2 regions of the Alkalihalobacillus phoenicis genome follow, and region 2 is predicted to be linked to the other one. Evidence: riboswitches for the same ligand, from Rfam matches in the RefSeq annotation. Region 2 holds a riboswitch; the other holds the start of a gene.
The links. A riboswitch is a leader RNA that binds a small molecule or an ion and turns the genes downstream of it on or off. The one in region 2 is predicted to bind FMN.

Region 1 (3,721 bases), 120 kb from region 2:
CGCAGTTTATCCGTTTTGTGTGATAGTACGTTCTCGCTAGTACGCTCTCGCTTTTTAAACGTGTCAAGGGCATTTGTTTAAGAGCTTCCCTTTCGCTCTGCCAACTAGTTGAACGGATTTTCTCGATGCGAAAGTGGAGTTAATTAGTAATGAAACTCGCCAAATACTAAAATTACAGTATGAATAAATCAAGTGTAAGAAAAAAAGCTTTCAAGGTCATTTTGACTTTGAAAGCTTTTAGCGTGAATATAAGTATTAACACAACCGGTTATAACAATGGAAACAAAACAAGTAGAAATAAATTGAATATTTGATGGCAGAAGATGACGGCCCAAATGTTTTGTGTGCGATAGTAAAGGTAATTCCAAACAAGGCCGGCCATTAAGGCGGCTAATACGAGTAAAAGTGAGCCTGATAATAGGTGGACAACCCCATAAAATAGGGTAGCGATCAAAATGGCCTTCGTAGCCGAAAATTTATGTAGCCATTGATTTAACATAAAGTAACGCCAAAAAAACTCTTCACCTGGTATGAGAATAAAAAACAACCAAATATAATGATACCATTCTTTTGGTTGGACGAGTTGATACAGCTGTTCTAATGACACAAGTAAAGGAATGCCTGTCAGAATTAAAAGCTCTTTCCCAAGGGCGAATACTAGGTAAATCATGATGCCACTTGCAGGGGCAGCTAGCCACCCTTTTGTGACCGTTTGAAAGAGGGGAGTTTCCGTGAATAGTAAGGCGTAGAGCGTTAACAGTGCTAACGATATCGGAAAAATAATCCAAAAATCAAATGGTTGCCAGAGAAAACTAATAAATAAAAGAACAGACGCTAAAAGAAGGCCTAAATATGTATGTTTCAAATGACTCATCCTATCTAAATATTTAAATCGAGGTGTTTGTATGGATATAAAAGTGTTTCAGTACACAACCATTATACCAGCAAAATTAAATACCGTATGGCCCTTTTTTTCTAATCCAAAAAACTTAATTGAAATCACAAGCTTTCCGCCGATTGTACAATTAAAGCTGGAAGAGGTGGAATCCGGCACACAAATCGTCGAAATCGACTTTTCGCTAAGTTTTCTCTCGTACAGATGGCTTGCCGAAATCACAATAGATGAGGCTAATTGTCAATTTACTGATGTAGCTATGAATCCGCCCTTCCCACTAGATTATTGGAAACATACTCATACATTTAAACAGCAAGGTGCTTATACTGTGATGTGTGATCGACTAGAAATCACAACAAAAATTCCGAGTTTTGTATTAAAAAACATTTTACAGCAAATGTTTAAGAGTCGAGAGAAAGCGATAAAACAATATTTAACTAAAAACACCCCTAATAAGAGAGTTTCTCATTAGGGGTGTTTGATAAGTGACTCACCATTTATGCGGATGTCAGCGGTTCAGGAACACGATGGGTTGGTGTTGGCTGCTTTTGAATCGATAAGAAGTACATAGTCGACCAAATGAGCAAGAAGCCGATAAATTGGGCAACTGAAACAACCTCATTAAAAACAAGCCAGTTAATGATTAGGGCGACTGTTGGGAAACTTAGCTCCGCAATGGTCGCTAATGATGCTTTTGTATTTGCTAGTCCACGATAGTAGATTAAGATACTTAATAAACCAGGGATTAAGGCAGAGGCAGCAAGGTTAATAAAGATAATAGCTGATGCCCCTGTTGTTGCTGGCAATGACCATGCTGCTCCTTGGAAGGCGACGATCATAATTAATAATGGCAAAGCCACGATAAAACGTAAAGCGGTAACGGTCTCGTATTTCATATCATTTAATAAATATCTTCCCATCACAGTTGAACCGCCCCATAAGGCTGCCGCTGCAATAGAGAGTAGACTTGCCGCTTGAAAAAAGTCTCCCACTGAACCGAATGGAAAATTAAATCCAAATGTTAATAAATAGGTCCCCATCAAAGCAATGATAACTGCCGTTGCAAAATGGCGTGGTAGGGCCTCTTTTAAAATGATTCTCGCTAAAAAGATCGCAAATAATGGCTGTAATTGCTGCAGTAATAAGACGATATTAATTTCCCCGTACGTTAAACCTAATGTAAAAAGAATGGTTGCTAACGCTGAACCACCCCAAGCAATAAAGATAATCGCTCCTAAATGTTTGAACTTGACTGATTTTAAGTCCGCTCGATTCGCCCATAATAACGGAACCGCGATAAATAATAATAAGACATGCTCTAATAAGACAATTTGGGCAGAGGTAAAAGTATCTAGTAAAAGCATCCGAAAAATCGGATTAATCCCCCAAAATGCTGCTCCAATTGCGACAAACCAAAACCCATGTTTCATTACTTTCTGTTTGTTTAAAGACTGATCTGACTGTACCATAACTCAAACTCCTTTTGTTTGAACATGGAATCTTAACAAAAGAGAAAGCCTTCTTTTTAAATAAAAGAAGGCTTACGAAATAAACGTGCTCGATTGTTGCCAATCAGAACAAGCGTACTATTCGATCTCCTCCCATCCGGACTTTAACCGTCGGCCTTGGAATGTCACCAAGTCAATCTTTAAATGTCGAGCACTTAAAGAGTCGCGGGCTAAGATTTATCATAAATCATCACCGCCGGTAAGGAATTTCACCTAACCCCGAAGATTCATATTCAGTTCATATAATATTTTTATCATAATACGATGTTGGTTATTAATCAATACTTACTTTTTAAAAGTTATTAAAAATAGAGCAAATAACCCTCTCAAGAGGATAGAAACCTTTATAAGCTATTATGAACTCTCTTGTTTATGTAAGTATTTACTTACAAGGGCAAGAATCGACCGTCTTGTTAAAATACCTAAAAATTCTCCACGCTCATCAACGACACATAAGAAGGGATGGTTGATTGTTAAGTTAAGAGCTCTTGAAAAGGTATCTTCCTTTTTGATCGTCGGTACATCTGTATTCATAACATCAGCGACTACTTGGTTAGATAATCGTTCCATTTCAAATTGTTCAACACCTAATAACGAATCTAGGATTAAAGAGTTACTTATGATGCCGTGTAGCTTATACGTCGGGTCAAGGACTGGAATAACCGTATATCCAGATTTAATAAGGACGAGCAAAGCGTGTTCTAAGGGGTTTTTTAATTGTACGTGAGCCACTTTTTCCATTGGTACAATTAATTCATGTAATTCTCCTGCCATTAATGTTTGATTTTTTAAATGTTGAATCATGTTATCACTTCTTTTTATTATATTTGTTTGACAGTATTCTTCTACTTTATCGTACCGCTCCAAAAATGAGTATGTCAAGAAATAAGGCATTTATTTGGAAGGTAAAAAAGTTCTCATATTTTTTGGAGAATTTGGCGATACTTTTTAACAAATGAGGTGAGAGAATGCATTCCAAACAAACGGTAACCTATATTTGTGAGACATATTATTCTGGAAATCAATATTTCTATAAAAAGGAATTGATTACCTTTGATTCATGGGATAATCCGAGTTCCTTAGCATGGTCAATGCCTAGACCTATTTCTGAAAAAACTTTTAAAAGACGGAAAAAAGAAGGCTATAAAGTTATTTATACATATAATGAAAAAATTCCTGCCAAAGTTATCCCTTTTTCAAAATAAAGAACCATCTAAAACTTAATAAAAGATAGAAAACCCATGGCTCGTTTATAAAGGTTATGGGTTTTTAGTGTGGATGAAGACAAATGGGAAGGAACGAGCAAAGCAATCTATAT
Region 2 (3,721 bases):
CCAGCTTTTTCAATTTGAGCTAACGCAGCATGTAACTGTGGACCACAATCACAACGATGTGAACCAAACACATCTCCGGTTAAACATTCCGAATGAACTCGAACTAGTGTTGGTTCATCACTTGATATATCTCCTTTAACTAAAGCAATACTTTCCACTTGATCGAGAACATTGCTATAACCTATCGCTTTAAAATGACCAAAATCAGTTGGTAGTTCAATTTCAACTTCTTTTTGAATAAGAGTTTCCATTTGCCGTCTGTAATGAATTAAATCCTGAATCGTAATCATTTTTAAATCGTGCTCATTGGCCAGTTTTTTCAATTCAGGAACACGGGCCATTGAACCATCTTCATTCATAATCTCACAAATAACGCCACCTGGATTTTTAGACCCGGCCAGCCTTGCTAAATCGACTGCCGCTTCCGTATGTCCCGCTCTTCTTAACACACCACCGTCCTTAGCAACGAGTGGAAAGATATGACCAGGCTTTTTAAAGTCCGCTTTTGTTGCCGTCTCTGCCATTAATTCTTGAACCGTTGTAGCTCGTTCAAAAGCCGAAATACCTGTTGTTGTTGTATGGTGGTCCACACTAACCGTAAAGGCCGTTCCATGAGGGTCCGTATTCACATCAACCATTGGGACTAATTCAAGACTTTTAGCTCGTTCTTCTGTAATCGGTACACAAACGAGACCACGCCCATAAGTGACCATAAAGTTTATGACATCTGGGGTTGTTTTATCGGCTAACGAAAGAAAATCGCCTTCATTTTCCCGATCTTCATCGTCACATACGATAATAACCTCGCCTCTTTTTAAAGCGTCAATTGCTTCTCGAATCGAATCAAATATTTGTTCATCTGCCACAATAATCCCTCCTTTATTTGAATCCGTTCTCTTCTAAAAATTGTGAAGTCATTGTATCTTGTTTAGGGTGAGGACTTTTTTGTTTGTTAAGCATTTTCTCAATATATTTCCCTAAGATATCACATTCAATGTTGACAATATCGCCAACTTCTTTTGTTCCTAAAATCGTTTCTTCTAACGTATGCGGAATGATTGAAATCGTAAATCGGTCGGTGTCGACACGAAATAACGTTAAACTAATTCCATCAACAGTAATTGAGCCTTTATAAACCATATAATCAGTTAATGATTCCTTCACTTGCACTTGATAATAAATCGCATTATGCTCACGTTGTTTTGAAATAATTTTACCAATTCCATCGACATGCCCAGAAACGATATGTCCCCCAAACCTTCCATCCGCTTTCATCGCTCGTTCTAAATTGACTTTACTCCCTCGATTTAGTCCATTTAAACTCGTGGCTCTAACCGTTTCAGGCATCATATCAACACTAAAGCTCTGATGATTAAATTCGGTTACTGTTAAACAAACACCATTTACAGAAATACTATCACCCAAATGTACATCTGCTAAAACCTTTCTTGCATTTATTTTCATAACAATCGCTTCACCATTTTGTTTCACCGTGGCAATTTCGCCAATTTCCTCGACAATTCCAGTAAACATTCTCAACCCTCCCGCACTTTTGAAATGATTTTTATATCTGGTCCAAGCTGCTCGATGCTCACAAATTCCAAACGTAAATGTTCGGCTAAAGACTGAATTCCGTTCCCTCCTGAAAAAGTCGGAGCCCTTTCACCAGCAAGCATCTTCGGGGCAAAATAAGTAATGACTTGTTGGACCAGTTTCTTTTCGATAAATTGTCCGTGAATTTGTGATCCACCTTCAACAAATAAGGAGGTGATTTCCTTTTGACCAAGTGTACGAAGCACATCATTTAAATCTGTACCAATCTGATAAACTTCGACTCCTACACTTTGTAGCTTTTTCACTTTTTCTAAAGGCGTTTCTCGATTTGTAAACACCCATGTAGGAGCAAGTCCATCTGTTACAAGCTTTGAATCGAGTGGGATTCGTAGTTCACTATCTAAGACAATTCGAATTGGGTTTTTCCCACCGAATTCAAGTCGCGTTGTTAAAGCTGGATTATCAGCAAGAACTGTCCCAATCCCTACCAAAATCGCATCATGTTTATGCCTGTATTGGTGTACATCCTCCCGAGCTTCCTCACTCGTAATCCACTTACTTTCACCTGTAACCGTTGCTATTTTTCCATCTAAAGTCATCGCTGCTTTTAACGTGACATACGGCTGTTTAGTTAATATATAATAAAAGAAGACTTCATTTAATTGAATCGCTTCTTCTTCACATACACCTACTGTCACTTGAATGCCTGCTTTTTTTAAACGAGTAATACCTGTACCTGATACTTGCGGATTTGGATCAACCGTAGCGACCACAACTCTTTTTACTTTTTTTTCGACTAACAAATCAGCACAAGGTGGGGTTTTACCATAATGGCTACAAGGTTCCAACGTCACATAAACGGTTGAACCTTCTGCTTTTTCATCTGCCATTTGTAAGGCAAGTACTTCCGCATGACCTTCGCCACGTTTGAGGTGAGCACCAAAACCAACGACCTGGCCATCCTTCACAACAACTGCACCTACCATAGGGTTTGGGGACGTTTGCCCTTCTGTTTTTTCAGCCAATCGAATCGCCAGCTTCATATATTCCTGATCCGTCACTTCCATCACCTCCTAATAAAAACGAAAAAACCCCGAAAGATAAACTCTCCCGGGGGTATGTAAAAACTAGCACTGAATAAGCCTAATTGTAGCCATATTTAAATAAACCGGTAGCTCCGTTTTTTTAAATAAAGCAAATAGACGCAAACAAACTATCAAAAAAGACAGATTGATTGTGTAAACAAATAGACATGCTCTCCTTCTCCCATCCAGACTATTACTGTCGGTCCTAGACTTACACTAGGTCAGCCGTTCATTAACTAAAAGCTAATGAGCGGGTCACGGACTAAGAGGGTAAAAACCCTCATCACCGCCGGTGGGGAATTGCACCCCGCCCCGAAGGATCATATGAAATTTTCTCCAATCAAAGTATAAACATTGGATTGATATGAATTTTATCACCCGTACTTTAAAATTGCAAGAAATTAAATTTTAACCTATTATACTCCAACCTTATTCGAGCGGAAACACTTTCTTACAAAAAAGCTTGCCAACTATCCCATTTCAGAGATTTTGTCGACAAGCTGAACTAAACATTTGAATGCGTTTGACTATGTGTTATTCTGATTCTATTTATATACTTTGTTTTTGTAAATGTTCTTCTTTTTCTTTCAGTCGATAGCGATGTAAAATTGGCTCCGTATAACCATTTGGTTGCTCCCTACCTTTAAGCACTAGTTCCAGCGCCGCTTCAAATGCGTTAGAACGTTGCCCATTATGCACTAATACTCGGTATGTCTTATCATCACGGTTTTGTTCGTCCACGACTTTGGCCATTCGATAAAAGGTGTCGATGACTTGTTCTTCTGTACAAATCTGATGATGTAACCAATTGGCGATATGTTGACTTGAGATTCTTAATGTCGCTCGATCTTCCATTAGTCCGACATTATGAATATCTGGTACTTTCGAGCAACCAACCCCTTGATGAACCCACCGTACAACATACCCTAATATTCCTTGTACATTGTTATCTAATTCATTTTGAATCGTTTGCCTATCCCAAGCACGCTCTTTTGAAATCGGCGGTGTTAAGATCTCCTCTAAGTACGAATGATTATCCTCCCTTTTTTTCATTTGAACATCGACTACATTAATTTGATGAT

Region 1: another riboswitch for FMN. It lies ahead of AA0017_RS06370 (DMT family transporter); the one in region 2 lies ahead of ribD (bifunctional diaminohydroxyphosphoribosylaminopyrimidine deaminase/5-amino-6-(5-phosphoribosylamino)uracil reductase RibD).

The regions. Positions count from the first base shown of each region.
Region 1 is NZ_CP154853.1:1,343,332-1,347,052, forward strand. It holds gene AA0017_RS06360 (CPBP family intramembrane glutamic endopeptidase) at 269-874, opposite strand; gene AA0017_RS06365 (SRPBCC family protein) at 906-1,367, shown strand; gene AA0017_RS06370 (DMT family transporter) at 1,393-2,364, opposite strand; FMN riboswitch at 2,485-2,634, opposite strand; gene cbpB (cyclic-di-AMP-binding protein CbpB) at 2,758-3,207, opposite strand; gene AA0017_RS06380 (hypothetical protein) at 3,372-3,608, shown strand.
Region 2 is NZ_CP154853.1:1,458,983-1,462,703, reverse strand. It holds gene AA0017_RS06960 (bifunctional 3,4-dihydroxy-2-butanone-4-phosphate synthase/GTP cyclohydrolase II) at 1-851, opposite strand, end outside; gene ribE (riboflavin synthase) at 880-1,533, opposite strand; gene ribD (bifunctional diaminohydroxyphosphoribosylaminopyrimidine deaminase/5-amino-6-(5-phosphoribosylamino)uracil reductase RibD) at 1,536-2,615, opposite strand; FMN riboswitch at 2,809-2,963, opposite strand; gene AA0017_RS06945 (malate synthase G) at 3,189-3,721, opposite strand, start outside.